DNA from 4 places in the Streptomyces sp. NPDC057694 genome. Region 1 is predicted to be linked to each of the others. Evidence: riboswitches for the same ligand, from Rfam matches in the RefSeq annotation. Region 1 holds a riboswitch; each other region holds the start of a gene.
The links. Region 1 has a riboswitch for cobalamin ahead of ACFVDP_RS05680 (CbtB-domain containing protein). Riboswitches for the same ligand answer to the same signal wherever they lie in the genome.
Positions count from the first base shown of each region.

Region 2: it holds a riboswitch for cobalamin, as region 1 does, so the genes downstream of both, ACFVDP_RS03050 (ABC transporter substrate-binding protein) here and ACFVDP_RS05680 (CbtB-domain containing protein) in region 1, are expected to answer to the same signal.
Region 3: it holds a riboswitch for cobalamin, as region 1 does, so the genes downstream of both, cobN (cobaltochelatase subunit CobN) here and ACFVDP_RS05680 (CbtB-domain containing protein) in region 1, are expected to answer to the same signal.
Region 4: it holds a riboswitch for cobalamin, as region 1 does, so the genes downstream of both, ACFVDP_RS31815 (ribonucleoside-diphosphate reductase subunit alpha) here and ACFVDP_RS05680 (CbtB-domain containing protein) in region 1, are expected to answer to the same signal.

Region 1 covers NZ_JBHVIX010000001.1:1,241,040-1,248,770, forward strand. Annotated here, with positions in the region: gene cobF (precorrin-6A synthase (deacetylating)) at 1-525, opposite strand, end outside; gene ACFVDP_RS05670 (histidine phosphatase family protein) at 646-1,329, shown strand; gene ACFVDP_RS05675 (CbtA family protein) at 1,430-2,185, opposite strand; gene ACFVDP_RS05680 (CbtB-domain containing protein) at 2,211-2,432, opposite strand; cobalamin riboswitch at 2,472-2,609, opposite strand; gene ACFVDP_RS05685 (DUF2809 domain-containing protein) at 2,695-3,090, opposite strand; gene ACFVDP_RS05690 (hypothetical protein) at 3,083-3,976, shown strand; gene ACFVDP_RS05695 (adenylate/guanylate cyclase domain-containing protein) at 4,025-5,122, opposite strand; gene ACFVDP_RS05700 (universal stress protein) at 5,119-5,568, opposite strand; gene ACFVDP_RS05705 (GNAT family N-acetyltransferase) at 5,670-6,434, opposite strand; gene ACFVDP_RS05710 (APC family permease) at 6,567-7,731, opposite strand, start outside.
Region 2 covers NZ_JBHVIX010000001.1:632,680-640,410, forward strand. Annotated here, with positions in the region: gene ACFVDP_RS03025 (MFS transporter) at 1-1,152, opposite strand, end outside; gene ACFVDP_RS03030 (helix-turn-helix domain-containing protein) at 1,334-2,191, opposite strand; gene ACFVDP_RS03035 (alpha/beta fold hydrolase) at 2,267-3,115, shown strand; gene ACFVDP_RS03040 (lytic polysaccharide monooxygenase) at 3,096-4,151, opposite strand; gene ACFVDP_RS03045 (alpha/beta fold hydrolase) at 4,289-4,972, shown strand; cobalamin riboswitch at 5,245-5,425, shown strand; gene ACFVDP_RS03050 (ABC transporter substrate-binding protein) at 5,464-6,528, shown strand; gene ACFVDP_RS03055 (FecCD family ABC transporter permease) at 6,525-7,547, shown strand; gene ACFVDP_RS03060 (ABC transporter ATP-binding protein) at 7,544-7,731, shown strand, end outside.
Region 3 covers NZ_JBHVIX010000027.1:71,866-79,596, forward strand. Annotated here, with positions in the region: gene ACFVDP_RS36990 (YdeI family protein) at 1-162, shown strand, start outside; gene ACFVDP_RS36995 (hypothetical protein) at 313-867, shown strand; gene ACFVDP_RS37000 (cobalt-precorrin-6A reductase) at 942-1,697, shown strand; gene ACFVDP_RS37005 (precorrin-2 C(20)-methyltransferase) at 1,670-3,190, opposite strand; gene ACFVDP_RS37010 (precorrin-8X methylmutase) at 3,187-3,843, opposite strand; gene ACFVDP_RS37015 (cobalamin biosynthesis protein CobG) at 3,858-5,138, opposite strand; cobalamin riboswitch at 5,217-5,342, shown strand; gene cobN (cobaltochelatase subunit CobN) at 5,375-7,731, shown strand, end outside.
Region 4 covers NZ_JBHVIX010000019.1:112,018-119,748, forward strand. Annotated here, with positions in the region: gene ACFVDP_RS31800 (helix-turn-helix domain-containing protein) at 1-513, opposite strand, end outside; gene ACFVDP_RS31805 (hypothetical protein) at 607-774, shown strand; gene ACFVDP_RS31810 (ribonucleotide-diphosphate reductase subunit beta) at 789-1,814, opposite strand; gene ACFVDP_RS31815 (ribonucleoside-diphosphate reductase subunit alpha) at 1,814-4,162, opposite strand; cobalamin riboswitch at 4,287-4,428, opposite strand; gene ACFVDP_RS31820 (hypothetical protein) at 4,506-5,339, shown strand; gene ACFVDP_RS31825 (GNAT family N-acetyltransferase) at 5,329-5,847, opposite strand; gene ACFVDP_RS31830 (nucleoside hydrolase) at 5,844-6,824, opposite strand; gene mctP (monocarboxylate uptake permease MctP) at 6,963-7,731, opposite strand, start outside.

The sequences.
Region 1 (7,731 bases):
CTGGTTCAGCGGGATCCGGTGACGCGCCGCGAGCGTGGACACGCTGGTGATGCCGGGGACCACCTCGATGGCCGCGGACACCCGGCCGCGGGTCTCGATGTCGGAGAGGATCCCGAGGGTGCTGTCGTAGAGTGACGGGTCGCCCCACACGAGGAACGCGCCGGTCTGCCCCGGCGCCAGCTCGTCCAGCATCAGCCGCTCGAAGAGGTCTCCGCGCCTGACCCGCCAGTCCTCGATGGTGGAGGTGTAGGCGGAGCGGTCCATGGGACGGCGGTTCCGGCTCGGGTCCTCGACCTCCACCACGCGGTACGGGGCCTCGGCGTGCTCCTCCAGCATCTGGTGCCGCAGATCGGTGAGCGCGGACTTGTCGGCCCCCTTGCCCACGACGAAGAAGACGTCGGCGCGCCGGATGGCCTTCACGGCCTGAAGGGTGAGGTGGTCGGGGTCCCCGGCACCGATCCCGATGACGAGGATCGTGCGCTGTTCCGCGCTCTGTACCGTGCTCTGCGTGTTCTGCGTGCCCATGACGACAGTCTCGCAGTTCGTGGTGGGCGGCCCGGTGCGGGCCCCTCCGCGAAGAGGGCGAATGCTAGATTCCGCCACACCCCACCGCCGTGAAAGCCACACCCCTGGAAGGAACGCGTCGTGACCCGCCGTGTCTGGTTCGTCTCGCCGGCCCTGAACGCCTCGCTGCGGCAGGCCCGGTTCGACGACGGGGCCCCGCTGGATGCCGCCGGCCGTACGGCAGCCCGCGCCGCGGCCCGGTCGCTGCCGACGCCCGACCTCGCCGTCGTGTCCGGGAGCCGGCGCTGCCGGGAGACCGCCGAGCTGCTGGGGCTCGGCCCAGCCGTCGCACCGGACGCGCTGGCCGCACCGGACACGGGAGGCTGGCGCGGCCGGACCCTGGCCGAGGTGAGCGAGACGTCGCCGCAGGACGTGGGCCGGTGGCTGGGAGATCCCGAGTTCCGCGCCGGGGGTGGCGAGTCGGTGGCCGACCTGTGCGCGCGGGTGTCGCGATGGCTGGACACGCTCGACGCACCCGATGCATCCGGCACATCTGACGTATCCGATGTATCCGACGAGGAGGCGCCGGTATCGCGAGGTGGGCTCGTGATCGGCGTAGTGGAGCCCGAGCTGGTGCGCGCCGCTGTGGTGCACGCCCTGGGCGCGCCGTTGTCGGCGTTCTGGCGCTGCGACGTGGCACCGCTGACCGTCACCGAGCTGAGTGGCCGCGGTGGCCGTTGGAACGTGCGCTGCGGCCGGCCTCTCGTCCCGCCCGCCTCCTCCGCCGCCTCGGGTGAGGCTCCTCAGGAGACGCCGTCCCGGTAGCGGTTGCGGCACGGGCGCCCGGGGCAACGCGAGAGGGCCCGCGGACGAATCGTCCGCGGGCCCTCTCGTCCGGCTCGGTCCCGTTGCTCGACCGGCCGGTTCAGTTCGCTGTCGGTACCGCCTGGCGGGCCGCGGCGGGCTTGGGGTTGAGCAGCCGCTCGGCCAACTCGCCGAAGAGCAGCCCGAATCCGGTCCACATGGTGATCTGGAGGGCGAGGGCGGAGAGCCGGAAGCGCCAGAGCACGGCGGCCGGGAAGTGCTCCGGCACCTCGTTGATCACGGGCAGGAACTGGAAGGCCAGACCGACGACCACGGCGAAGGCGAGGACGGCGGACACGGTGGCCCACCAGTTCCCGAGGCGTGGCGCGAGCCGCTTGCCGAGGATGGTCGCCGCGACCGCGAGGAGGACGCTGAGCACCATCATCAGGAAGTACAGGGTGGTCCGCTTGCCGATGGTGTCGCCGTTGCCGACGGCGGGCGGATTGGCCGGGTACTTCAGGAACGGTACGACGTAGACGGCCATCAGCGCACAGCCCGACAGCAGCAGGGCGGTCGCGCGCGGACCGAAGCGGCCCACCCGGCCGAGAGCGAAGCAGTAGGCGAGTGCGGCGATGCCGCCGAAGGCGACGCCGTAGATGAGGACGCCGGTGGCGAGTCCGGCCGTCGACTGAAGGCTGCGCGAGACGAGTTCGACCTCGTCGCCGTGCGAGTGACCGGCGTGGGACTCCTCGAAGCCGATCGCCTTGTCGACCAACGGCTCACCGAGCCAGTAGGCGATGACGAGGGCGAGCACGCCGGCCCCGAGACCGGCGAGCATGCCGCGAACGAGCAGGTTGCGTACGGTGGTTGAGTTCATGAGAGCGCGACGTTCCTCTGCCTTCTCAGTGGCAGGGGAAGCCGAGCAGGTGGCGGGCGTCGTGCACCCATTCGTGGACTTCGGCTCCGCTGAACACGGAGGTGGCGCCCTGTTCGGCGCCGACGAAGTAGAGCAGGACCAGCATCAGGACGCCGAAGAACGCCGCCCAGGGGGCGATCGCCTTCAACGGCAGCTTGGCCGGTATGGCAGGGGTGGTGGCGGTCGGCTGGGCGACATGCTGCGCCATGGCAGGGCCTCCTTCGGGAGTTCGCGTCCCGTCTTGGTGGTGCACATGGACGACCGTCACGGGTCTGACTCACAGAATGCCGTCGGCATCCCGTATCACAGTGGCGCGACCGTGCCGGATTCTCACCGGCTTCCGTCGACCGTCGTCGATAACGGCACGACATTACCGTCTGTCGCGTGCATGGCCAAGAGCGCGTGGGGTCGGGGCGGTAACCTCGGGCGTGGCGGTCCGGGCCGGGCTCAGGTGGACGCACGGAGCGCCGCTACGCCGAACTCGATTTCGAGGTCGAGTGCTGACGTCTCCGGGGTGAGGACCGACAGGCGCCCGAGCAGGCCACGAGGCACCAGTACAGGCCCGCTCCGACGAAGTACCACAGCAGATCGGGCGGGTTGAACGTCGATCCGAGGACCGGTTGCAGGAAGGCGGGGATCCCGGCGATCTGCCAGAACTCCACCGCCCAGCTGAACGCGAGCGCGATACCGGCGGCGACACCGGTGCGCAGCCGCGGCGCCAGCAGGACCACGACGCAACACACCAGCACGGTGTAAAGAGCGTCCCCGGCGTACTTCGCGAAGTCCCCGTCGGCCGAAGCCCGTACGGTGAGACCGGCCGCGACGGTCACCACCGCGCCCCCGAGGGCTCTCCACCGTGTGTTCATCGCAGGAAGCCTATGTCCCAGAACAGAAGCCGGCCGCGTCACCGAATCACGAGCCAAGGAAGAGCACGCCTTCATGAACTCTGCCGAGAAGCTGATCTCACACGCCCGCGAGGGGCGCTTCCGGGAGACGCTGCCGCACCTGCTCGAGATCGCTCGTCGGCCCGGAGGCGCGCGAGGGCCCGTCTGGGAGGCGGCCGCCGCGTCGATCCAGATCCTCATGTGGCTGGACCGTCCCGGCGAAGCGGCGGATCTGGCCGAGGCCCTGATCCGGACGGACGCTCCGGCCGGTGGCGAACTGTGCGACCAGGACATGCCCTTCGACGAAGCACTCCTGGCCGCACCGGAAGACTCGCAGGAGGCGCTTGCGGACCGCTTCGCCGCGGTGGCGGCGACCGTACCGGCCGGTCGCGTCCTGCAGAAAAGACTGCACTGGCTTTCCGAGCAGCTCACGCAGCGCCCGCTGGAGGAACTGCTGCCCGGGTACGCGCCATGGGGCGCGGCGGCTCCGCCGGCAGGCGTCCAGCACCGTTCCCCCCTCGTGGACCGCGATTTCGACTCGCTCACCGATCGCGAACGGCGCGTCGTGTGGCAGTCGCTCAGGACCGCAAACGACTTCCCGCGCGCACACGACCTCGTCGCGCAGGGCGGGCATGCCCCTGCCCAGTACGCCGACTGCTGCTGGATGGCAGGCTGGTACGCGGTTGAGGGGGACGTCGAGCGCGGCGAAGCCATGCTGATCGCCGCGCACAGCCGATGGCACCCGTACATGAAATGGGACGCCGTCCCGACGTGCCCAGTTCTTCAGCCGACGCTGCGGCAGGTCACCACGGACCGGGTGCGGGAGCACTATCTGACGCGGCCCATCGGCCCGGAAGCGAAGGGATGACGTGGTCTCCACCGAGTGCATCACGCGCACCTGAATGCCGGGCACCCGTCAGCGGCCCCAGCGGGACGGAGCGGCGGCCGGGCGGAGCAGTACCGGGCGGAGGCGGTGGTAGCCGCGTACCGACACCGGGCGGAGGACTTTCAGTTCGTATGCGTCCTGGCCGGAGAGTTCCCCGGCCAGTGCGGTGTTCACGAGCACCGTGTCGGGGCGGGCCACCGCGGTCAGGCGGGCCGCTATGTTGACCGCGGCTCCGTAGACGTCGCCGAAACGGCTGAGGACGGGGCCGTGGGCCAAGCCGGTGCGTACGTGCGGGAGGCGTTTCTCCCCTTCGACCCGGGCGGTGAGTTCCAGGGCGATGTCCGCCGCCGTGGACGCCGACTCGCACACGAAGAGAACCTCGTCGCCGATGGTCTTCACCACCCGCCCCCGGCCCTCGGCGACCACGTCCCCGGTCAGGCTCTCGAACCGGTCGAGGACCTTGACGAGTTCGGTGCTGTCGAGGCCGCGCGTCATCCGCGTGTAGCCGACCATGTCGGTGAATCCGACGGCGAGATCCTGTACGTGCAGACCTTCTCCCGGCGGGACCGTCTCGTCGGGCGCGGGGCCGGCTCCTGGGGTCTCCTTCAGCGACGCGGCGTCCTGTGCGGTGGCGATCACCTGCCCGGTGTAGGCCGCGAAGTGCCGCCTCCAGACGTGCCGTTGGAGCAGTTCCATCTCGGCGAGCAGGACCGTGGCCCTGCTCGCCAGTTCCGTCTGCGTCAGCGGAGTCTCACGGTCCCGGTTCAGCCACGCCCACAGCGTGTGGACCTGCCATTCGGCGAGCCGGGAGAGGTGGTGTCCGAGGGCGCGGGCCATCATCGCCTCGCTCTCCTCGGTGATGATCCCGGCCGCGATCAGCCGCTCTCCGGCGCGCAGCGCGTCGACGTCGCCGTCCGTGAACACCCGTACGTCGTCCTCGACCAGCGGGAAGCCGAGCGCCCGCCAGATCTGCGCGGTGCGTTCCGGACCCACCCCGGTCCGCTCCACGATGTCCTGCCGCGTCCAGTGGCGGCCGCCGCCGAGCAGCACCTCCTCGATCGTCCGCCGCAGCGCCTCGGCGTCGCTCGGCGAGACCGGTTCCTCGGCAGCGGGCCGGTCCGCGGTCATGTGGTGTGCACGATCAGCACGTCCAGGCCCGCCTTGCGGGCGATGTCCGCGGGTACGGAGCCGAGAAGCCGCCCGGCGAGCGAGCGCAGGCCCCGGTTGCCGACCACCAAGAGGTCGACGGCGTTCTTCTGGGCGGTCTGTACGAGGACGGGGACGGGTTCCCCCTCCACGGCGAGGGTCCGCACGTCCGCCACGCCCTGCGCACGGGCCCGGTCCCGCGCGGTGCGCAAGGTGTCCTCGGCGGGCGCCGAGCCGACCACTTGGTACCCCTCAGCACCCAACTGGTCCTGTGCGCGAGCGAGTTCGGTTCCCTGCATCGGCAAGTACGCGCAGACGACGAGGAGTTCCGCCGTGCAGACGGCGGCCAGCCTGGCCGCTCCCTCGACCGCCGCGTAGGACGACTCGGAGCCGTCCGTTCCGACCATGACAGTGCGATAGGCGACCACAGCAAGCTCCCTACCCCTAAGTAAACTTACTTTTGAGTAAGATAGAGCTCTGTTCCGAGGCGAGGCAAGAGCCCGGACCCCGCGGGAAGGTCACCGGACGGTCAGGGCGTGAGGGCGTACTCGGTGAAGTGGCCACAGACGCTGAACCCGAGGCGGCGGTACACCGGTTCTCCGTCGGCGGAAGCCTGCAGCACCGCCGTCTCGTAGCCCGCGTCGCGTGCGGTGTGCAGGGTGGCCAGGGTGATGGCGCCGCCATAACCACGGCGGCGGTCGGTGGCGAGCGTGGCGATGTTGTAGATCCCGGCGACCCCCGCGTTGAAGAAGACCTCGGCCGAGCAGACGGGACGGCCGTCGACGTATCCGACCAGGTAGCGGGCGGGGCGGTCGGCGGTGAGCGCCAGGTCGGCGGCGTCGGCGAAGAATCGGCGCACCGTGGCGGCGGGCGGGTTCCAGTTCGCGGCGAGGACCGTGGCGTAGTCGGCGAGTTGCTCCCGAGCGGTCACCCGGCGGATCTCCAGGCCGTCGACGTGCGCCTCGGGGAGAGGGCCGCGCAGATCCTTCCACATGCCCGTCTCGGTCTCCGACGCCTCCAGGCCGGCGGCCGCGAGGTGCTCGGCGAGGTCGCCCGGCGCGGAGGCGGGACCCACCCACCAGGAGAAGGGGCGGCCGGTGGCGGCCACGGTCCGGACCGTCTCCGCGACGCGGGTCGGGGCGGCGTCCGGGGCGAAGCGGGCGGCCGCGACGATGTTGAAGGTGTCGTCGGCGAGCCCGCTGTCGGCGATCAGCAGGTCGCCGGTCTCGATGACGGACGCGCTGTTCAGGTTCCGGTGCAGGTGGCAGGCGTGCTCGGCGAGATTCCGCTCCATCGCGAGCGCGAGGTCGGACTCATTGACCGGCGGGACATCCATGGGCTTCACGGTGATCCATTCCAGCATGCCGGCCGCGGTACTCGCAGTTGATTACTCCGCCGCGACAGGCACCGGAGACCCCTCAGGAACTCACACGTCGCGTTCCACGTCGACCGTGGTCAGTGACGCGTACCGCTCGGGTTCGCGGTGCCGGATCCGCAGGGCCACCGCGAACCCGGCGATCAGTACGAGCGGCAGGGGCACCAGGAGTACGGCGTTCACGGCGCCGGTGCGTCCGGTCAGCAGGTCGAAGTGGACGACGGCGAGGACGGTGAGGACGGCGAGCCCCGCGCACGCGAGCAGCGGTGACCAGACGACGCGGGCGGCGCTCATGCCGCGCCGGTCGCGGCGGAAGTACGCCCACACGGCGAGCGCGGCGAGGGCCTGCATGGCCATGATGCCGAGGACGCCGATGCTGTTGGTCCACAGGAAGACCTCGCTGTACGGGTCGGCGGCGAGCAGCGCGCCGACGGCGATGAGCAGCAGGTTGAAGGCGCTCTGGGCGACGACGGCGCCGCCGGGCGAACCGTGCCGTCCGCTGACGGTGCCGAGGCGGCGCGGCAGCAGGCCCTCGCGGCCGAGTGCGTAGAGGTAACGGGCGGCGGCGTTGTGGAAGGCGAGGGTCGCGGCGAACGCGCTGACGATGATCAGGCCGTGCATGGTGTCGGCGAGCCAGGCCCCGACGTGGAGTTCGGCGGCGCTGAAGGTCAGGTCGGGTCCGGCCGCGGCTCCCGCGAGGTCGACGGCACGCTCGGTGCCGAAGGCGCCCATGATCAGCCAGCAGCCCGCCGCGTAGAACACGGCGAGGAATCCGATGGCGATGAACGTGGCCCGGGAGACCGTGCGGCGCGGGTCGCGTGCCTCCTCCGCGTAGATGGCCGTGGCCTCGAACCCGGTGAACGCGCCGATGACGAGGACGAACATGCCGGCGACGCCGCCGGTGGCGAGGGTGGACGGGTCGAAGGAGGCCGGGTCGAGGGCGGCGGTGCCGCGGTCGCCGAGGATGCCCGCGTCCATGACGAGAAGGGAGATCACTTCGAGGACCAGGGCGACGCCGAGCACCTTCGCGCTGAGCGTGACCTTCAGCCAGCCGAGGACGCCGACGGCGGCCACGCACACCCCGGACAGCACCCACCACGGTATGTCGGTGCCGGTGGCGTCGTGCACCGAGTCGGCCGCGAAGTAGCCGAAGGCGGCGGCGACTCCGGGCGTGATCAGGTTGTACGAGACGACGGCGACGTAGGCGGTACCGACG
Region 2 (7,731 bases), 610 kb from region 1:
GGAGCTGCGGCCGCCCCGGTCGGTCATACCGGCCACGAGCGCGATTCCGAGACCGGCGACGGCGAGCACGGCTCCGGCGAGGTTGGGCGCGGCCCAGCCCCAGCCCGCCGAGATGACCAGACCGCCGATCCAGGCGCCGCCCGCGTTGGCCAGGTTGAAGGCGGAGTGGTTGGAGGCGGCGGCCATGGTCGGGGCGTTCTTCGCCTTGGCCATGAGCAGCATCTGGACCGGTGTGGTGATGAGGGAACCCATCGCCCCGATGAAGGTGATCGTCAGCAGCGCGGGAACCGTGCTGTGGACGGTGAAGTAGAACGTCACCAGCGCGGCGGCGAGCAGCGCGAGTCCCCCGTAGAGGGTCGGCCGCAGCGCACGGTCGGTGAGCGGCCCCGCGAGGAGGGTGCCGGCCGTCATGCCGACGCCGTACAGGGCGAGGACCAGGGTGGTGGAGGAGTCCGAGATGCCGGTGAGGTGGGTCAGCATCGGGACGAGGTAGCTGTACATGGCGAAGAAGCCGCCGAAGCCGACGACGGCCGTGGCCAGGCCGAGCGCGACCTGCTTGTTGCCCATGGCGCGCAGCTCGTGCCGGATGCCGGACTGCTCGCCGCGCGGCTGGTGCGGGACGAAGACGGCGAGCGCGGCGAGGGCGACGACACCGATGACGGCGACGGCCCAGTAGGCGGCGCGCCAGCCGAGCTGCTGCCCCAGCGCGGTCCCGGCGGGCACGCCGACGATGTTGGCGACGGTGAGCCCGAGGAACATCTTCGACACGGCGCGTGCCGCCCGGTCCGGGGCGACCAGCCGGGAGGCGACGACGGCACCCACACCGAACAGGGCGCCGTGCGGCAGGCCCGCCAGGAAGCGGGCGGCGAAGAGCGTGCCGAAGGACGGGGCGAGCGCGGACGCGGCGTTGCCGAGCACGAAGAGTCCGGTCAGGAGCAGCAGCAGCCGCTTGTGCGGGATGCGCGCGCCGATGCCGGTGAGCAGCGGGGCGCCGACGACGACGCCGAGGGCGTACGCGGAGACGAGGTTGCCCGCGTGGGGCACGGAGACATGGACGCCGTCGGCTATCTGGGGCAGCAGCCCCATCGTGGCGAACTCGGTCGTGCCGATGCCGAACGCGACAACGGCCAGGGCCAACAGGGCCAGCGGCATGGTGCGGGAGAGCCTTTCGGAGACATGCGGATTTTTTCGGGAACGTTCTTCGGGAACGTTCCAGGGTATTCCCCGCCGCTCAGGGCCAAAAAGAGCGGGGGCGCAACGGTCGTGACCTGCAGTGCAGCCGTGCCGTCCGGCCGCGCATTCCACGATCGGGGGCTCTCTTCGGTGATGTGTGTCACGACACCGGGATGGCGTCCGGCCACGCTGTGTCGTCGACGGTCAGGAACGGTTCGTCCGTCACCGTTCTCGGCGTCAGGCCGGTGAAGGTCCGGATGTCGCGGTGCAGATGCGACTGGTCGAAGTAGCCGATGTCCGCGGCGACTTGGGCCGTGGGCTCGCCCGCGACCAGGCGGTGGACGGCACGGTCGAAACGGACCAGTTTCGCGGCCTGCTTGGGCGGCAGGCCGAGTTGGGCGCTGAAGCGGGACCACAGGCGCCGTCGGCTCCAGCCGAGTTCGTCCGCGAGGTCGTCGACGCGGACGAGGCCGGGACGGCGGGCGATCCGCCGCCAGGCCCAGGCCACCTCCGGATCCACCGGCGGCTGCCGCGCGCAGCGGCGTTCGACGGCCCCGCTCACCAGGCCGAAGCGGTCCTCCCAGGTAGTGGCGTCGGCGAGCCGCTCACGCAGCCGGGCGGCCTCCCGGCCCCACAGGTCGTCGAGGCTCACCAGCGCTCCTGCCAGCTCGGCCGGGCCGGCGCCCAGCGCCGCGCGGGCGACCACCGGCGAGAGCCGCACCTGGAGACAGGCGATATCCGCGCCGTGCACCCGGACGGTACCGCCGAGGCCGAAGCCGGGCCCGGCGACGACGGCGCCTCCGGGGCGCGGCCCGGATCCGTCGTCGAAGGTCGACGTTCCCTCCCCGAACTCCAGCACCAGCATCACGGAGGGATGCGGCACGATGCGGAGTCCGTCATCGAGGCCGCCGGGGACGCCGAACCCGGCCATGTCGACACCGGCCGTCCGGCTGGGCCACCCCGGGCGGGCCACGTCCCACCGGGCCGGATCGGCCCGCCGACTGCTGGGGGAGCGCATGCGCCCATGGTACGAGGCCCGGTGGTGGAACATTCGTCCAATCCGGCGCCGGTCCCGGGCGGCGACAGTGACCGCATGACTCTTCCCACATCCGGCCAACAGCCCTCACAGGGCCAGGACTTGGCCTCGCACGAGGACGCGGTCCTGCCCCTGGACGACGGCGGCCTGTACGTGTGCCAGGACGGCCCGCGCACCGCTCCCGCACTGCTCCTCCTCCACGGGTCGGCGGCCGCCGTCGGATCCTGGCGGGCACTCGTCCCGCTGCTGACAGCGGCCCATCACGTGATCCGGATCGACCTGCGCGGACACGGCCGCTCCGCCCCGCCGGCCGGCGGCGACTACACGGTCCCCGGACAGGCCCGCACGGTGGCCGCGGCGCTGGAACGGCTCGGTGTCGACCGCCTCGTCGCCGTCGGGCACTCCAGCGGGGGCTACGCGGCGACCGCGCTCGCCGAACTCCGGCCCGACCTGGTGACGGGCCTGGTCCTCATCGACACCGGGCCGAGCCTGGACGCGTTCGACGGGCCGGACAGCGCGGCGATCGGGCCGGAGCAGTGGCCCCCGAGCGATGCCATGCTCCGCATGTTCGCGAGCACCGGGTTCCGCGAGGGCTTCGAGATTCCGCAGGACCTGGTGGACGACGCGCGCACCATGACGTACGAGGCGTTCGTCGGCACCCAGGAGGCGGCCCGGGCCTATCTGGCCGAGCGGACGCTCCCGGACCGGCTGGCCGTGCTCGGCAAGCCGCTCCAGGTCGTCTTCGGCGACCAGGACCGGCGCTGGCGTCCCTCGTCGGCGGCCGACTACCGGAAGGTGCCGGGAGCGCGGGTCGCCTGGCTGCCCGGGTCGGGGCACACGCCCATCCTGGAGGATCCGGCGGGCACGGCCGCCCTGCTGCTCGCGTTCACCGCCTCGCACGCGTGACCGGCAGCGCCGCGGTCGGCCTGCGGTGCCGCAGATGTACGAAGGTGCCCGCGGCCAGGGCCACGGCGGCGGCCGCCGCTCCGGCGAGCGCGCCGACCGAGGTCGGACCGGTCTCGGCGTTCTCAGCCGATGCCTGCCGCCCCCGCGACGCGCCTTCCGCCGTGGTCCTCTCCGCCGTGCCCGCGTCGTGCGCCCTGTGCATGGCGCTGTGGGCCTTGTGGCCCGCGCCGAGTGCGGCCGCCTCGCGGGCGGACTGCTCGCCGCCGGTCAGCCCGGTCACCTCTCCTGCTCCGCCGTCGAAGACGACGTCCGAGCAGGAGAAGAAGTTCTCCTGGCTGTCGGAGCGGATCCACTGGACGAACAGCATCTGGCGGCCGGTGCGCTCGGGGAGTTGAAGGTCCCAGTAGTAGTGGCCGTCCTCGGTGCCCGGGCCGCCCTCGTGCGGCGGGTCCTGGACGGTCTGCACCTTCTCCAGGTCCGCCCAGCCCAGCGGCTGCTCCGGGTCGAAACCCTCGTTGGTGACGTACACCTCGAACCTGCCCGGGTGATGCGCCCAGTTGCTGTACTTGACTTGAAGGGTGGCGCCCGCCGTGAGGTGAGTGAGGGGCCAGTCGGCGCGGGCCGCGTTGTAGGGCGAGAAGTCGTACGGGCTGCGGTCTCCGGCGCTGCACAGGGTGCCGTCCGGGACGTAACCCGCGCCGCGCCCGCCCGCGTTGGAGTCGAGTACCGCGAACCAGTTGTACAGCGGTGTCGTGCCCGCCTCCTCGACGGCGGCCTTGCAGGCGGGGTTGGTCGGCATCTGGGTGGAGGAGTTGGCGAGGAGGTCCTTGTAGCAGAGGTAGGTGCGCGAGCCGGGCATCAGGGCGACGCCGTGCGCGGCGGCCGGGGACGGCACAGCGAGCACGGTGGCGACGGCGAAGCCCGCCGCGCCGACCAGACCGGCCGCGCGCCGGGACCGGAGGGATCTCGCTGCACGGGTAGTGGTCCGGCCGGTCCCGGGGCGACGAGGAACTGCCGTACGGGGAGGAACCGTCATGGGAATGTCTCCTTCGGGAGGTCTCCGACGAGCGGTACTCCTCGTAGTCGTCGCCGGTACCGATTCGGTTGCCGCGCACCGGCGTAGCCTCGCGAGATCGACTGATCCAACTGATCCGCAGGGCGGGGGTTCGGGAAATGACGGAACGGCGCACGGTGCGCGTGGCGGGGGTCCGGTTGTCCTACGAGGTGTCGGGGCCGCCGGACGCCGTGCCGCTCCTGCTGCTGCCCGGCCTGGGAGAGGGTGCCGCCGACTGGGCGCCGGTGGCACCGGCGTTCGCCCGCGACCACCGGGTGTACGCCCTCGACCTGCGCGGGCACGGGCGGAGCGACTGGCCGGGACGGTACTCACTGGAGCTGATGCGGGACGACGTCGCCGCGTTCCTGGACGCGGCGGGCCTCGACCGGGTGCGGGTCGTCGCGCACTCCATGGGTGGCGTGGTCGCCTTTCTGCTGGCGGCGGCCGAGCCGGAGCGGGTGGCACGGCTGGTTCTGGAGGACGTGCCGCTCCCCCGCCCGCGGACACCGCCGCCGCTGGTCCGGCCCGAGGGAGACCTGGCCTTCGACTGGGAGATGGTGGTCGCGGTCCGGCAGCAGCTCGACACCCCGCCCGCGCACTGGCTGGAGCGTCTCGGCGACATCACCGCCGAGACGCTGGTGGTGGCGGGCGGGCCCCTCAGCCATGTCCCGCAGGACGGTGTCGCGGAGCTGGCCCGACGTATTCCCGGCGGGCGGCTGCTGACCCTTCCCGTCGGGCACCTCATCCACCGGGACGCGCCGGAGGAGTTCGCGACGGAGGTCTGCGCGTTTCTCGGGGCGTGAGCCGGTGCAGGGCGGCTGGATCAGTTGTCGTCCGTCTGCGGGCCGGTGGCCGCTTCTCGCGCAGTTCCCCGCGCCCCTGAGGCAGGCGCTTCGCGCCGCCTCCCCTTTGAGGCTGCGGCTTCGCCGCGCTTTTGATGGAGATGCCGCACGAAGTGCGCACTCCAGGGGCGCGGGGAACTGCGCGACCAGCCCCCACCGGCCCGCAGCCGACAACGAGCCCCGGTCCCGGCAAAAGGACCCGCGCCCACCCCGTGATACTTTCGCCAGGCCAGTCGTACCTTTGCACGGTCTGTCCGTGCACGGGTCAGGGAATCCGGTGAGAATCCGGAACTGACGCGCAGCGGTGAGGGTGACGGGCGGAGCCACAGCCACTGGGCCGGTGACACGGTCTGGGAAGGCGCTTCGCGCGGACGACCCCGAGTCCGAAGACCTGCTGGCGGCCCCCGGCGGCGTTCCGCGGTCCGGGGGTTGACCGTAGACCGGCTCCGCGTATGAGCCCTGGACGCAGAGGATCTCCCGTGCCGCCCGCCCGCACCACCCGTCACCTCCGCCGTACCGCAACGCTGTTGGCCGGCGTCCTCCTCCTCGCCGGATGCGGCGGATCGACCGGCGCAGGCACGGACGAGAAGGCGACGGGCGGGGTCACCGTCGACAACTGCGATACGAAGGTGCACGTCGACCACGCCCCTCGGCGTGCCGTCGCCCTCGATCAGGGGTCGGCCGAGATCATGCTGTCGCTCGGTCTGGCCGACCGGATGGTGGGCACCGCCACCTGGACCGACCCCGTGCTCAAGGGACTTGAGAAGGCGAACGCGAAGGTGCCGCGGCTCGCCGACCGCTACCCCTCCTTCGAGAAGGTCCTCGCCGTCGAACCCGACTTCGCCGCGGCCTCGTTCACCTACACGCTCAGCAAGGGCGGGGTGGCGCCGCGCGAGAAGTTCACCGAACTCGGCGTCCCCGCCTACCTCTCCCCCAGCGACTGCGCGGGCAAGAACAACAGTGGCGACGGCGACGGCGAGCGCACGAAGGCGCTCACCCTCGACACGGTCTACGGCGAGATACGTGACCTGGCGAAGATCTTCGACGTCGAGAAGCGCGGCGAGAAGCTCGTCGACAGCCTCAAGTCCCGGGTACACAAGGCCACTTCGGCGGCCGACGCCTCGGACGTCAGCGTGCTGTACTGGTTCGCGAATTCCGACTCGCCCTACATGGCGGGCTGTTGTGGTGCTCCCGGCGTCATCACGGAGGAGCTGGGGCTGCGCAACGTCTTCGACGACACGCATGAGGAGTGGCCGCAGATCGGCTGGGAGACGGTCGCGGACCGTGACCCGGACGTCCTCGTCATCGGTGACTTGACGCGCCGCTCGCAGTCGGCCGAGTCCGCCGCCCAGAAGATCAGGTTCCTGGAGTCCGATCCCGTCACGAAGAACATGACGGCGGTGCGCGAGAAGCGGTACGTGCTCTTGAGCGGGCAGGACATGAACCCGACGATCCGCACCGTGGACGGAGTGGAGAAGGTGGCCGCCGCGCTCGGCGAGTTCGGCCTCGCCAAGTGAGTGCCGCGACCCTGCGGTCAGGTCTCTACTGGACGGCGGGCGTCTTCGCGCTGTGTGCGTCCGTCGCCGTGGCGATCACCTTCGGGCCCGCGCAGATCCGCGTCGGCGACGTCTGGTCGGCGGTGGGCGCGCGCCTCGGCTGGGGCAGCTCGGACCTGACGCCGATCCGCGACGGCATCGTATGGAATCTGCGGCTGCCGCGGACGCTGCTCGCGGCCGTGTGCGGGGCCGGGCTCGCCGTGTGCGGCACGGTGCTGCAGGCGCTGCTGCGCAATCCGCTCGCCGATCCGTTCGTGCTCGGGGTGTCCTCGGGGGCGTCGACGGGCGCCGTGCTCGTCGTGGTCCTCGGGGTGGGCGGCGGCGCGCTGTCGGTGTCCGGCGGGGCGTTCATCGGCGCGGTCCTGTCGTTCGCGCTGGTGCTGCTGCTCAGCCACACGCTGGGCGGCACGACGGACCGGGTGGTGCTGAGCGGGGTGGCCGCGATGCAGTTGTTCTCCGCGCTGACCTCGTTCGTGGTGCTGACGGCCGCCGACGCGGAGACGACGCGCGGCGTGCTGTTCTGGCTGCTCGGCTCGCTCGGCGGGGTCGGCTGGACCGAGGTGTGGCTGTGTCTGTCGGTCCTCGTGGTCGCGCTGGTCGTGTGTCTCGGGTACGGGCGCACGCTCGACGCGTTCGCCTTCGGCCCGGAGGCGGCGGCCGCGCTGGGCGTCCGGGTGGCCCGCACCCGGCTGATCCTGCTGTGTGTGACGGCCCTGCTGACCGCGGTCCTGGTCAGCGCGGCGGGCGCCATCGGCTTCGTCGGTCTGGTGCTGCCGCACGCGGCACGCGCCCTCGTCGGTCCGGGGCACACCCGGCTGCTGCCGGTGACGGCGCTCTCCGGCGCGGTGTTCCTGGTCTGGGTGGACACGGCGGCGCGCACGGTCCTGGCACCGCAGGAGATTCCGGTGGGAGTGGTGACGTCACTGATCGGTGTGCCCGCGTTCGTGTTGGTGCTGTACCGGCGCAGGGCCGTCCGGTGACGGCCGGACTGCGCGCGGAGCGCGTGTCGCGGTCGGCCGGCGGCGCACTGATCCTCGACGGGGTGGCGCTCGCGCCGCGCCCCGGCACCGTGACGGGCCTGCTGGGGCCGAACGGCTCGGGCAAGTCGACCCTGCTGCGGCTGCTCGCCGGGGTGCTCGCCCCGGACTCCGGTGTCGTCACCCT
Region 3 (7,731 bases), on a different contig from region 1:
CTCGACGCGAACCCGACGGCCCGCGAAGCCTTCGACGCCCTCGACCGAACCGCCCGCTACCTGGTCCTGCTCCCCCTCCTCCAGGCAACCCCGGACAACCGCCGGGCCCGCCTGGACCGGGCGGTCAGGGACCTGGGCGACGCGGGGCGGGGCCGGGGCTGACGCGGGCTCCACGCACGTGGACCCCGACTCGGGGCGGTTACTTGAGGGGGCGCTGTTCCGGCTGTGCCGATGCGCGGGGGACACGCGGGGTACCGTCCCGGCCAGGGGCGGCCGTCGACGGGAACGGCCGGGATCGACGGGGGAGTCTCCATGAGTCTGTCGGGGCAGATCATTCCTTTGGCGGGCGTGGCGCTCGGCGCCGTCACGTCGTTTCTCGCGGGCAGCCTGAGCGAGCGGTCGCGGTGGCGGCGTGAGCAGTCCGTGCGGTGGGACGCGCGCCGCCTGGACGCGTACGCCGAGTACCTGCACACCGTCAAGGAACTGGCGGCCCGCTATCAACGCATAGCCGCCGGGCGGGGGTTGGTGACGGGCCCCGCACCGCTGGAACTCACCGCGGACGTCCTGGCCGAGATGAGCGCCCTTGAAGCCAGACGCTCCGCACTGACGGAGACCTGCGCCCTGCTGGGCGACACCGACACGAACACCGCGTCGAAGGCGCTGGACCACTGCCTGTGGCGGCTCGAACTCCTGGCCCGCGACGTGCCCACCGAGGTCGACCAGAGCTGGGAGCAGGCCTCCGCGGAGTTCCGGCAGGCCCAGCGTTTCTACATCGAGCACGCCCGCATCGGCCTGGGCGTACCCGGCCCGGCCAAACGGGACGTCCCCTGGCCCTCGGACTGGCGGCCCGTGCGCAGGGAGCCCTGAGGCGGCCCACCGGGGCGTTCGGGGCGGCGCGCCGTGTGTTTGAGTGGGCGCACCCCCTTCGTCCGAGCAAGCCCATGGAGCCCCCGTTGCCGCACGTACTCATCCTCGGTGGGACCACCGAAGGCCGGGAGCTGGCTGAGGTGCTGGACGGGCGGGTGCGGGTCACCAGTTCGCTCGCGGGGCGGGTCGCCGCGCCTCGGTTGCCGGTGGGGGAGGTGCGGGTCGGGGGGTTCGGTGGGGTTCCTGGGCTCGTTGACTGGGTGCGGGGACACGGGGTGGACGCTGTCGTCGATGCCACTCATCCGTTCGCGGAGCGGATCAGCTTCAACGCAGCCGGGGCCGCCGCCGAGGCCCGGGTTCCGTTGCTCGCGCTGCGGCGGGCCGGGTGGGTGGCACAGGATGGGGACGACTGGCGGGAGGTCGGGTCGTTGGGGGAGGCGGCCGAGGCCGTCGCCGGGTTCGGGCGGGTGTTTCTCACCACCGGGCGGCAGGGGCTCGCCGCGTTCGCGCACGTCGGCGGCGCCCACTTCCTCGTACGGGCCGTGGACGCGCCCGAGCCGCCGTTCCCGCCGCGCATGGACGTGCTGCTCGATCGCGGGCCGTTCACGCTGGAGGGGGAGCGGGAGGTCATCGCCCGGCATCGGATCGATGTGCTCGTGACCAAGGACAGCGGGGGCGCCGCCACCGCGCCCAAGCTGACCGCCGCCCGTGAGGCCGGGATTCCGGTCGTCGTCGTGCGGCGGCCGCCCGTGCCGCAGGGCGTGGAGGTGGCGGCCACCGTGGCGGAGGCCGCCGCCTGGGTTCAGCGGGTCGTGGGCGTCTCCGGGTAGCGGCGGGGCGTCCAGGCGATGGTGGCGCCGGTGCCGCGCGTCGTCGCCCGCGTCTGCGACGAGCCGATGATCAGCAGCGTACGCATGTCGACCTCGGCCGGGTCCAGGTCGGCCAGGCCCAGTACGCGGACCGACTCCTCCGGGCCGCCCACGTCCCGGGCGACCACGACGGGGGTGTCCGGCGCCCGGTGTTCGAGGAACAGCTCGCGGGCCTTCGCGACCTGCCAGGTGCGGCTCTTCGAACCGGGGTTGTACAGCGCCACCACCAGATCCGCGGCGGCCGCCGCGTGCAGCCGCTCCGCGATCACCTCCCACGGCTTGAGCCGGTCCGAGAGGGAGATCGTCGCGTAGTCGTGGCCGAGCGGAGCGCCCGCCTTCGCCGCCGCCGCGTTGGCCGCGGTGACACCCGGCAGGACGCGTACGGGAAGGTCCGCGTACCGCTCCTCGGAGGCGACCTCCAGCACGGCCGTCGCCATCGCGAAGACGCCCGGGTCACCGCCCGACACGACGGCCACCCGGCGCCCGCGCCGGGCCAGGTCCAGGGCGAACTCGGCGCGCTCCGACTCCACCTTGTTGTCCGAACCGTGCCGCCGCTGCCACGGCCGGACCGGAACCCGGTCCAGGTACGTCGTGTAGCCGACAAGGTCGTCGCAGTTCGCGAGGGCGCCGCGCGACTCGGGGGTGAGCCAGGGCGCGCCCGCCGGACCGGTGCCGACGACCACGACCTCGCCGCGCTCCGGCGCCCCGGCCGGTTCGGTCTCGACCCGGGACGGCAGCACCGCCACCGAGAAGTACGGGACCGAGTCCGGGTCGATGTCGGCGAGGCGGCCGGTGCGCTCGCCCGCCATGAACGCCCGCTCCACATACCGCGCGTCGTCGAGCCGGCCCGAACTCTCCAGCGCCGTACGGACCTTGGTGAAGGTACGGCCCAGCTTCATCACGACCGCCGAGTCCGCCGCCGCGAGCCGCGCCGCCAGCTCGTCCTCGTCCAGCGTGCCCGGTATGACGGTCAGCGTCTCCTTGTCCTCGCACAGAGGCTCCCCGAGCCGGGCCGCCGCCGCGCTGATGGAGGTGACACCGGGGATGACCGTCGTGTCGTAGCGGTCCGCGAGCCGCTTGTGCATGTGCTGGTACGAGCCGTAGAAGAACGGGTCGCCCTCCGCGAGCACCGCGACCGTGCGGCCCGCGTCCAGATGCGCGGCGAGCGTGGCCGCGGCCTCCGCGTAGAAGTCGTCGAGGGCGCCCCGGTAGCCGCCCGGGTGGTCCGTCGTCTCCACGGTGAGCGGATACATCAGCCGCTCCTCGATCTGGCCCTCGCGCAAGTACGGCGCGGCGATCGAGCGGGCGATGGACCGGCCGTGCCGGGCGCAGTGGTACGCGACGACGTCGGCCTCGCCGATCGCCTTCACGGCCGCCACGGTGAGCAGTTCGGGATCGCCGGGGCCGAGCCCGACCCCGTACAGCCTGCCCGTGGTCTCGGGGGTGGCGCTCATGCCCGGTCCTCCAGGATCTCCGCCTCGGTGGCGATCGCGTTCAGTGCCGCCGCCGTCATCGCGCTGCCGCCGCGCCGGCCCCGCACGATCAGGTGCTCCAGGCCCAGGCCGGACGCGGCGAGCGCGTCCTTCGACTCGGCCGCGCCGACGAAGCCGACCGGGATGCCGAGGATCGCCGCCGGACGCGGGGCGCCCTTCGCGATCATCTCCAGGAGGTGGAAGAGGGCGGTGGGGGCGTTGCCGATGGCGACGACGGAGCCCTCCAGGCGGTCACGCCACAGCTCCAGCGCGGCGGCGCTCCGCGTGGTCCCCAACTCGGCGGCGAGGGAAGGCACTTCGGGTTCGTTGAGGGTGCAGATCACTTCGTTGTCGGCGGGCAGCCGCTTGCGCGTGACGCCGCTCGCGACCATCCGGGCGTCGCACAGGATCGGTGCCCCCGCGCGCAGTGCCTCGCGGGCCTTCGCGACGACCCCGGCGGAGTACGCGATGTCCGCTACGAGATCCACCTGGCCGCAGGCGTGGATCATGCGGACCGCGACCTGGGCGACGTCGGCGGGCAGCGCGGCGAGGCCTGCCGCGGCCTCGGCGCGGATGGTGGCGAAGGACTCGCGGTAGATCGCCGCGCCGTCCTTCTCGTAGTCGTACAGGGACATGGGGTTCGGCTCTTTCAACTGGGTTGTGGGGTGGTGCGGGTGGTCGTGTCGTAGCCGCCGTCCGGGCGGGCCGTGATGTCGATGTACGTCGTCCCTGCCGGGTGGCCGCAGCGGCGGTCGCAGCCCGACCAGTACGTGGGCAGGGTCGGGTGGGCCTCGGCGAGGTGGGCTGTGGCGTCCGCGCGGACGTCGGTGTGGGACTTGGCGCAGCCCGGGCTGCCGATGCAGGCGCCTACGCGGGTCCAGGGGGTTTCGGGGTGCTGTTCCTCTTCGGTGGCGCCGGGGATGACGATGCGGCGCCAGGGGGTGACGCGGAGTTCTTGTGCGGGGAGTTCTGCGGCGCGGGCTACGAGGTCCGCCCACTGGTCGGGGGTGGCCGTACCGAAGGGGAGGGCGATGCCGGTTGTCGTCGGGTGCGCGTTCGTCGTGGCTGGTCGCGCAGTTCCCCGCGCCCCTACGGGGCGCTCTTCCACGCCGGGTCCGGCACATTCAGCCCCTCCGGCGTTTGAGGAGCGGGGTCCGGGGCGGAGCCCCGTGCCCGTCGTCGGGTGCGCGTTCGTCGTGGCTGGTCGCGCAGTTCCCCGCGCCCCTACGGGGCGCAGTCCCAGGCGACGGGACAGGCGGGCCGTCAACTCGCCTTCGGGCAAGCCGAGTTCAGAGACGCGCCACACCCGGCGATCGGAGACCTCCCTGGCCGCCTCCACAAAGACTTCAGCCGCGCTCACAGCAGCCCGCGCAGCGTCCTCGTACGGCACCCGGAACGCCACACCCCCGACGGAGAGGAGCCCGTCGCCCCCGGGCAGCCCCCGAAGAAGGACATCCGGGCCGAGCCCGGCGACATCCCCGCGACCGTCGTCCAGCGCGAAAAGGAACCGTCCGGACAGTTCGGGCGTGACGGAACTCGCGATCAGCGCCGCGTCGAGCCCGCGCAGCCACCCGCGTACGTCGACGTGCCCGCCCCCGTCGAGCCCCGACATGGGTGAGGCGACCACATTGCGGACCCGCTCGTGCGCGGGCGACGGCAGCAGCCCGGCCGCGCTCAGAGCGTCCGCCAACTCGCCGCCGCAGCCGTCCCGCAGCCCGCGCAGCTGAACGTTTCCCCGCGAGGTGAGATGGAGCACGCCGTCCCCGAGCCGCCCCGCGAGAGCGCCCAGCGCCCGCGCCTGCGTCACCGTCAGCACCCCGCCGGGAATCCGCACCCGCGCCAGGAAACCGTCGTCCGCCGCGTGCAGCCGCAGCGCGCCCGGGCAGGCGTCGCCCCGGGCGGGATCAGCGGATATGTGGGTGGGGGACATGCCGGGGAGCATACCCATGGGGCTGTGACGAGCGCCCCGTACCGGGGTGCGCACCGGCCCCGTACGATGGCCGCACAGACCAACATCGCCAGCGACGGCGACAGGGGAGGAAGCCGGTGCGAATCCGGCGCGGTCCCGCCACTGTGAGTCCCGTGCCCGGCACGGGATGAGCCAGGAACTCCTGCCGTCGAACGACCACCCGGGGCGCGGACACCCCGAGGAAGGCCAGCCGACGCATGCCCCAGCAGCTGCTGCTCCTGTCGACCTCCGACACCGACCTGCTCAGCGCCCGAGCGGCGAACGCCGCGGAGGACACCCCGGTCGAGTACCGCTTCGCGAACCCCTCCCGGATCAGCGTCGAGCACGATCTCGACGCGCTGCTCGACGGCGCGGGCCTGGTCGTCGTCCGGCTCCTGGGCGGGGTCCGCGCCTGGCAGGACGGCATCGACCGGCTGACCGCCGCCGGGGTGCCGCTGGTCGTCCTCACCGGTGAACAGGCGCCGGACGCCCAGCTGATGGCGGCCTCCACGGTGCCCGTCGGCATCGCCGCCGAGGCCCACAAGTACCTGGCGCACGGCGGCCCGGCGAACCTGGAGCAGCTCGCCCGCTTCCTCTCCGACACCGTGCTGCTCACCGGCCACGGCTTCGAGCCGCCGCAGCCCGCGCCCTCCTGGGGCGCCCTGGACCGGCCCGCGTCGCAGGCCGGCGGCCCCACGGTCGCCGTGCTCTACTACCGCGCCCACCACATGAGCGGCAACACCGCCTTCGTGCACACCCTGTGCGACGCGATCGAGGCGTCCGGCGCCCGCCCGCTGCCGCTGTACGTGGCGTCGCTGCGCACCCCCGAGCCCGAGCTGATCGAAGCGCTGACCGGCGCCGACGCCATCGTCACCACCGTCCTCGCGGCGGGCGGCACCCGCCCCGCCGAGGCGAGCGCGGGCGGCGACGACGAGGCCTGGGACGCGGGCGCGCTCACCGGCCTCGACGTGCCGATCCTCCAGGCGCTGTGCCTGACCTCGTCCCGCGCCGACTGGGAGGCGAACGACGAGGGCGTATCGCCGCTCGACGCCGCCACGCAGATCGCGGTGCCGGAGTTCGACGGCCGGCTGATCACCGTCCCGTTCTCCTTCAAGGAGATCGACGAGGACGGGCTGCCCGCCTACATCGGCGACCCCGAGCGCGCCGCCCGCGTCGCCGGGATCGCCGTCCGCCACGCCCGCCTGCGGCACATACCGGCCCGGGACAAGAAGCTGGCGCTCGTCCTGTCCGCGTACCCGACCAAGCACTCCCGGATCGGCAACGCGGTGGGCCTGGACACCCCCGCCTCCGCGATCGTGCTGCTCAAGCGGCTGATCGACGAGGGCTACGACTTCGGGGACACCGACGGGATCCCCGGCCTCGCCTCCGGCGACGGCGACGAACTGATCCGCGCGCTCATCGACGCGGGCGGCCACGACCAGGAGTGGCTGACCGAGGAACAGCTCGCGAAGAACCCGGTCCGCATCCCGGCCGCCGACTACAAGCGCTGGTACGTGACGCTGCCGCAGGAGCTGCGGGACGGTGTCGAGCGGCACTGGGGCCCGCCGCCCGGCGAGATGTTCCTCGACCGCTCCCGCAACCCCGAGGGCGACATCGTGCTCGCGGCGCTGCGGCGCGGGAACCTGCTGATCCTCATCCAGCCGCCGCGCGGCTTCGGCGAGAACCCGATCGCGATCTACCACGACCCCGATCTCCCGCCGTCCCACCACTACTTGGCGGCCTACCGCTGGATCGCGGCCTCCGCCGACGACGGCGGGTTCGGCGCCGACGCGATGATCCACCTCGGCAAGCACGGCAACCTGGAGTGGCTGCCCGGCAAGAACGCCGGCCTGTCCGCCGCGTGCGCTCCCGACGCGGCCCTCGGGGACCTGCCGCTGGTGTACCCGTTCCTGGTCAACGACCCGGGCGAGGGCACCCAGGCCAAGCGCCGGGTGCACGCCACGCTCATCGATCACCTGGTGCCGCCGATGGCGCGCGCCGACTCCTACGGTGACATCGCGCGCCTGGAGCAACTCCTCGACGAGTACGCGCAGATCGCGTCCATGGACCCGGCGAAGCTGCCCGCGATCCGGGCCCAGATCTGGACGCTGATCCAGGCCGCGAAGCTCGACCACGACCTGGGCCTGGAGGCGCGGCCCGACGACGACGGGTTCGACGACTTCCTGCTGCACGTCGACGGGTGGCTGTGCGAGGTCAAGGACGCGCAGATCCGCGACGGGCTGCATGTGCTCGGGCAGGCGCCGGGCGGTGCCGACCGGGTCAATCTGGTTCTCGCCATTTTGCGGGCGCGGCAGATCTGGGGCGGGAGTCAGGCTCTGCCGGGGTTGCGGGAGGCTTTGGGGCTGGACGAGTCGAAGGCGACCCGTACTGATGCTGATGCCGCTGAGTCGGCGGCCCGGGGCCTGGTCGAGGCGATGGAGGCCGCCGACTGGTCGCCCGAAGCGGTTCCGGCGGCGATTGCGCTGGCGTCACGGGGCTCTGCCCCGGACCCCGCTCCTCAATCGCCGGAGGGGCTGGATTTGGTTGCTGACATCCTGACCTTCGCCGCCCGCGA
Region 4 (7,731 bases), on a different contig from region 1:
GATGTGCAGGCAGGCGTCGATGCCGGCGGCGGTGCCGGCCGAGGTGATCACCGGCCCCTCGTCGACGTACAGCACGTCCTGGTCGACCCGGGTGCGCGGGAACTGCCGGGCGAGCTGACGCGCGTACCGCCAGTGGACCGCGCAGCGGCGGCCGTCGAGCAGTCCGGCGGCGCCCAGCACGAACACGCCCGCGCAGAGGCTGAGCACCCGCGCTCCCCGGTCGACCGCCTGCCGCAGCGCGTCGAGCAGCTCCGGCGGGTAGGCGTCGAACCGCCGCCCCGCCGAGGGGATCGCTATGAGGTCGGCCTCCGCCAGCCGTTCGAGGCCGTAGGGGGTGGAGACCGTCATGCCCGGGACATGGGTGGTCAGGGACGGGCTCTCGGCGGAGACCACCGCGAAGTCGTACACGGGCAGTCCCGCGTCACCCCGGTCGAGGCCGAACACCTCGCAGACGACGCCGAGTTCGAAGGGATGCACACCGTCGAGCAGCACTGCGGCCACGTTCTTCAGCATGCCGTCCAGTGTGCCTCAGAGTTGGCAGGAATTCAGGGTCTGATGACAGTCCTGCCACTGCCGCGGGGTGCGCGGCAGCGACAGAGTAGAGGCATGAACACAGCGATGAACTACCTGACCGTCCTCTTCGTCTTCCTGCTCCTCGCCGGTCCCTCGCTGTACGGGATCGCCCGCGACCGGCGGATCGACCGCGAGATCCGTGCGGCCCGCGAGGCCCGTGAGGCCGACGAGCGGCGCTCCCGCTACGCGACCGTGGCCTGAGCCGGCCGCACCTCTCAGAACTCCTCGTCGAAGCCGACCGAGCCCTCTACCGCGACCTGGTACGCGGAGGGCCGGCGCTCGAAGAAGTTGGTCAGCTCCTGGACACCCTGGAGCTCCATGAAGGAGAACGGGTTCTCCGAGCCGTAGACCGGGGCGAAGCCGAGCCGCTGGAGGCGCTGGTCGGCGACGCACTCCAGGTACTGGCGCATCGAGTCGGTGTTCATGCCCGGCAGGCCCTCACCGCACAGGTCGCGCCCGAACTGCAGCTCCGCCTCGACCGCCTCCCGCAGCATGTCGGTGACCTGCTGCTCCAGGGCGTCGTCGAAGAGCTCGGGCTCCTCCTTGCGGACCGTGTCGACCACGTCGAAGGCGAAGCTCATGTGCATCGTCTCGTCGCGGAACACCCAGTTGGTGCCGGTGGCGAGGCCGTGCAGCAGACCTCGCGACCGGAACCAGTAGACGTAGGCGAAGGCGCCGTAGAAGAACAGGCCCTCGATGCACGCGGCGAAGCAGATCAGGTTGAGCAGGAAGCGGCGGCGGTCCGCCTTCGTCTCCAGGCGGTCGAGCTTCTCGACCGAGTCCATCCACTTGAAGCAGAACTCGGCCTTCTCGCGGATGGACGGGATGTTCTCCACCGCCGCGAACGCCGCCGTCCGGTCCTCCGGGTCGGGGAGGTAGGTGTCGAGCAGCGTCAAGTAGAACTGGACGTGCACGGCCTCCTCGAACAGCTGACGGCTCAGGTACAGCCGCGCCTCGGGGGAGTTGATGTGCTTGTACAGCGTCAGTACGAGGTTGTTCGCGACGATCGAGTCACCCGTCGCGAAGAACGCGACGAGGCGGCCGATCATGTGCTGCTCGCCGGGGCTGAGCTTCGCGAGGTCGGCGACGTCCGAGTGGAGGTCGACCTCCTCGACGGTCCAGGTGTTCTTGATCGCGTCGCGGTAGCGCTCGTAGAAGTCCGGGTAGCGCATGGGGCGCAGGGTCAGTTCGAAGCCCGGGTCGAGCAGGTTCTTCCCGGTCTTGTCGGCAGGGGTGGTCATTACTGGCAGGCCTCGCAGGACTCGGGGTTTTCCAGGGAGCAGGCGACCGCGTCGGGATCGGCCACCTGTACGGGGACGGTGGCGCGGGCCGCCGCGCGGGCGATGCGCGTCGCGGGGCGCGAGCGCAGGTAGTACGTCGTCTTCAGGCCCGACTTCCAGGCGTAGGCGTACATCGAGGAGAGCTTGCCGATGGTCGGCGTCTCCAGGAACAGGTTCAGCGACTGGGCCTGGTCGAGGAAGGCGGTACGGGCCGCCGCCATGTCGATGAGCCCGCGCTGCGGGATCTCCCACGCCGTGCGGTACAGCGCCCGCACCTCGTCCGGCACCCAGGTGAAGCCCTGCACCGAGCCGTTGGACTCGCGCAGCGCCTCACGGGTCTGCGCGTCCCACACGCCGAGCGCCTTCAGCTCGTCCACCAGGTACGAGTTGACCTGGAGGAACTCACCCGACAGCGTCTCGCGCTTGAACAGGTTGGAGACCTGCGGCTCGATGCACTCGTAGACACCCGCGATCGAGGCGATCGTGGCCGTCGGCGCGATCGCGAGCAGCAGCGAGTTGCGCATGCCGGTCGCGGCGATACGTTCCCGCAGCGCGGCCCAGCGCTCCGGCCAGGTGAACTCGACGTCGTAGTGGTCGGGGTGCAGCACACCGCGCGCGGTGCGGGTCTTCTCCCAGGCGGGCAGCGGGCCGCTGCGCTCGGCGAGATCCGCCGACGCCTCGTACGCGGCGAGCATGATCCGCTCCTGGAGCCGCGTGGACAGCGCCTTCGCCTCGGGGGAGTCGAACGGCAGGCGCAGCTTGAAGAAGACGTCCTGGAGCCCCATCGCGCCCAGGCCCACCGGGCGCCAGCGGGCGTTGGAGCGGCCCGCCTGCTCGGTCGGGTAGAAGTTGATGTCGACGACACGGTCGAGGAACGTGACGGCGGTGCGGACGGTCTCGTCCAGGCGCTCCCAGTCGATGTCGCCCTCGACGACGAACGAACCGAGGTTCACCGACCCGAGGTTGCAGACGGCCGTCTCCCCGTCGTCCGTGACCTCCAGGATCTCGGTGCACAGGTTCGAGGAGTGGACCGTGTGGCCGGGCTCCGCGGTCTGGTTGGCGGTGCGGTTGGCGGCGTCCTTGAACGTCATCCAGCCGTTGCCGGTCTGCGCGAGGGTGCGCATCATGCGGCCGTACAGGTCGCGGGCGGGGATGGTCTTGCGCGCCTTCCCCTCGGCCTCGGCCTTGCGGTACGCGGCGTCGAACTCGTCGCCCCACAGGTCGACCAGCTCGGGCACGTCGGCGGGGGAGAACAGCGACCACGGCCGGTCGGCGTCCACGCGGCGCATGAACTCGTCGGGGATCCAGTGCGCCAGGTTCAGATTGTGCGTACGGCGCGCGTCCTCACCGGTGTTGTCGCGCAGCTCCAGGAACTCCTCGATGTCGGAGTGCCACGTCTCCAGGTAGACGGCCGCCGCGCCCTTGCGGCGCCCGCCCTGGTTCACCGCGGCGACGGAGGCGTCGAGCGTCTTCAGGAACGGGACGATGCCGTTGGAGTGCCCGTTCGTGCCGCGGATCAGCGAACCCCGGCTGCGGATGCGGGAGTACGAGAGCCCGATGCCACCGGCGTGCTTGGAGAGGCGGGCCACCTGGTGGTAGCGGTCGTAGATCGAGTCCAGCTCGTCCAGCGGCGAGTCGAGCAGGTAGCAGCTCGACATCTGCGGGTGCCGGGTGCCGGAGTTGAACAGGGTGGGGGAGGAGGGCAGGTAGTCGAGCCGGCTCATCAGGCCGTACAGCGCCGCGACCTCGTCGAGCGCCCGCGCCGAGTCGTCCTCGGCGAGACCGGCCGCGACGCGCAGCATGAAGTGCTGGGGCGTCTCGATCACCTTGCGGGTGATCGGGTGGCGCAGCAGATAGCGGCTGAAGACGGTGCGCAGGCCGAAGTAGCCGAAGCGGTCGTCGGCCGTCCGGTCCACCAGTGCGTCGAGCCGCGCGGCGTGGACGCGCACGAACTCGGCGGTGCGGTCCGCGATCAGGCCCTCGCGGTGGCCGACGGCGATCGACCCGGTGAACGACGTGACGCCCTGCGAGGCGGCCTCGGCGGCGATGGAGAGCGTGAGCAGCCGCGCGGCGAGCCGGGAGTAGACGGGGTCCTCGGAGATCAGCCCGGCCGCGCCCTCGGTGGCGAGTTCGCGCAGCTCGGCCTCGTCGGCCCGCGCGCTGCGGCCCCGCAGCGCGGCGGCCGCGACCCGGCCGGGATCCGCGGCGGGCAGATCGGCGGTCAGCTCGGTCAGGGTGCGCAGCAGCGCGGTACCGGGGGCATCCGCCTCGGCCACGGCTGAGGCAGGATCAGCGGGCGCGATGGTCACGGTGGGGCTCTCCCTCGCTCGGCTCGGGGCCCGCGGGGGAACAGTGGCCCGGGCCCGCGCACGGCAGGGCCCGCGTCACCGGCCCATTCCACGAGGCCCGGACGTCTTCGACACCCGGGCCGAGTGGCTCGGGTGTGCCGTCTGCAGGTCTTCGGACTCACGTACACGCTTTTGAGGCTTACGTTCACCGTTGCGGGACAGTTCCGGATTTGCACCGGATTCCCCTGCGCTGACAGCGAGAGCGAGCATACATGTTGTGTCGGGTGTTCGCGGCAGCCCCACATGTTGTGTCGGCTAGGGTGACGGCCAGTCGAGTGTGGACGATCTTGGGGAGAGTGGTTCCATGCGTGCGGGGCGAGTGACGGCCATGGTGCTGGTGGGACTCTTGGCGGGCTGTGGCACCCAAGGGGTGAACGGGACGGGGGAGGCGGACAAGGCGGCGCCGAGGTCGTCGGCGCCCGGGACGCCCACGTCGGCCTCCGCGAGCCCGGCCGCGTCGCCGCCGGGGATCGTGCCGCCCACCGGCGCGCCGACCGCCCCGGGCGTCGACTCCGTGGCGCCGTCGCAGCGGACCTTCACCGGCGCGCAGCTGGATGCCACCCTGCTGCCCGACTCGGCCTTCGGCCGGGGCCTGGACAGCAAGGATCAGCACCAGGCCGGGGTGTTCAAGAACACGCACGAGCAGCGGCGCGGCTGGTGGTCGTACTGCCTGGAGTCGGAGGAGGATCCGGCGTGGCTCGGCCCGGCCGCCTACCGCGGCACGGAGGCGTACTCCCACTCCCTGTGGACGAACCGCAGGACGCGGCCGCCCCAGGGCCACATCATGGTGTCCCAGCACCTCGTGTCGCTGACCACGGCCGCCGCTCGTGACCTGCACCGCGTCGAGCAGGACATCCTGCGCCACTGCCCGGAGTTCGGCTCCGACATGGAGGCCGGCACCGCGACCGAGCGCTACCGCGTCGAGCCCTTGAAGGGGCTCGGCGACGAGGCGAACCTGGAGGTCCAGGAGATCGTCTACGAGGGCGACACCAGAACCTCGTACCGGGCGCACGTCCGCGTCGGCGGCGTCCTGGTCCGGGTGGAGAGCGGCGAGGACCCGGACCGCGACGCGACCGTCCGCTGGGCCGCGCAGCTCGCCAGGGACGTGCGCGGCGATCTGTACGGGATCAGCCGCTGAGCCTCAACTCGTAGCCCAGGAGCGTCACTTCGGGCACCGGCGCCCAGTCCCGGCCGGGCGCCCGGCGGAACCCGAGCCGCTCGTAGAGCCGGTGCGAGGCGGTCGCGACGGGCTGGGTGGACAGCACGAGGGCCGTGCGTCCGTCGGCCCGCGCGCGGTCGATCATGGCCCGTACGAGGGCCGCCCCCGCGCCCTGCCCGCGCGCCTCGGCGGCCACGGCCAGCATCCGGAACTCGGCCTCGCCCTCCCGGGCCACCTCGGCGTAGGGATGGTCGTGCGCGGGGACGTACGTGACACCGCCGAGCACGGCCCCGTCGGGGCCGACGGCGACGAGCACGGTCGCCTCCCGGGCGCGCCGCGCGACATCGCGCAGTTCGCCCGCGTACCAGTCGCTCTCGCCGAACGCGAGGAGCCCGCTGTCCAGATAGGCGGCGGCACCGATCTCGCCGAGCCGGGCGTGGTCCTCGGGGCGCACGGCCCGGACGGTGACAGCCGGGGGAGCGCTCACGCCACGCTCGGCTGCTTGAGGAGGGTGTTGACGAAATCCTCGGTGAAGTTGCGCGGGCCGGTGCCGAGGGCGACCCGGCCGCGCCGGGCGGTGCGCTCCGCGACCAGCGGGGACTCCTGGTAGTAGGCGCGCGGGTAGTCGGCGTCGTAGGGGATGAACACCGTCTTGCCGCGGGTCAGTTCGGACCCGCACTCCACCACGACCGTGCCTTCGGCGGCGGTCACGAACGACTCGTCGGCGCACACGCCCACGGCCAGCGGGTCGTGCAGCGGGGAACCGCCGCTCTCGCGGTACGCGCCGAGGTAGAAGTCCATCAGCCGGGCGGTGAGCGCCATGCCCTCACCGGCCGCGCGCAGGGTCTCCAGGTCGTCGGTGGTGAACCGCCAGCCGTGCGTCGCGTCGAGCCCGACCATCGTGTAGGTGATGCCGGAGGAGACGACGAGGTCCACGGCGTCCGGGTCGGCCCAGGCGTTGAACTCGGCGACCGGGGTGATGTTCCCGGGCACGTCGGCGGCGCCGCCCATGAAGACGAGCTTCTTCACACGGCGGGCGAAGTCCGGGTCCTCGGTGAGCGCGAGGGCCACATTGGTGAGCGGTCCCGTGGCGCAGACGGTGAGTTCACCCTCGTACTCCCGCGAGAGCCGCAGCAGCGCCTGCGTCGAGGACTCGGTCGCCTCGGGCGCCGTCGAGTCGGGCAGCGTCTCGGCGCCGAGCCCCGAGGCGCCGTGGAACTCACCGGCCGCCGAGTACGGCAGTCGGGTCAGCGGGCGGCCCGCGCCGCGGTGCACGGACACGTCCCCGTCGATGCCGAAGGCGCGGGCGAGGGCGCGGCCGTTGCGGAAGGTCTGTCCGGCGGGGACATTGCCGCCGACGGTCGTGTACGCCTTCAGGTCCCACAGCCCGGTGCCGAGCAGGTACTGGAGCGCGACGGCATCATCGATACCGGGATCACTGTCGAGAACGATGGGGGCGGGCACAGTTTTCCTCCGGGGGCGGTACGGATCATGATTCGGGCCCACGGTAACCCCGCCAGGGGCGCGGGGCTGTGTCTGATCTGCGGCTACCGCCGCGTGTGCGCGACCAGCCACAGCCCACCCGCACCCGACGACGAACCGTCAGTGCCCGGAGGCCCCCACGGTGGGCAGCTCCACCTTGACGCCCTTGTCCCCGGCATCGGCGGTGTAGTCGCCCGGCGACGTCTCGTCGACCCCGTCCGGCGCCTTCGCGGCCCGCAGGATGAAGGTGAGCACCACGGTCACGATCACGTTCAGCACGATCGCCGTCATGCCGATGTACCCGATCTGCCCGATGGCCGGGATCTTGGCCGAGGACCCGCCGAAGTGCTTCTGCGTCGCCGACTCGACGTTCCACGCGGCGACCGTGCCGTAGACCATGCCGACGGCCCAGCCGGCGAGCAGCGCCCACCGGTGGAACCAGCGGGTGAACAGACCGCCGACGAGCGCCGGGAAGGTCTGCAGGATCCAGATGCCGCCCAGGAGCTGGAAGTTGATGGCGACCGTCTTGTCCATGGTGAGGACGAAGGCGAGGGCGCCGACCTTCACCAGCAGCGAGACCAGCTTGGAGACCTTGGTCTCCTGCTCGGGCGTGGCGTCCGGCTTGAGGAAGTCCTTGTAGATGTTGCGCGTGAACAGGTTCGCCGCGGCGATCGACATGATGGCCGCCGGGACCAGCGCGCCGATGCCGATCGCGGCGAACGCGACGCCCGCGAACCAGTCGGGGAACATGTCCTCGAACAGCTGCGGAATCGCCAACTGCCCGTTCTGCACCTTGACTCCGGCCGCGATCGCCATGAACCCGAGCAGCGCGAGCAGGCCCAGCATGAGCGAGTACAGCGGCAGGATCGTGGTGTTGCGGCGGATCACG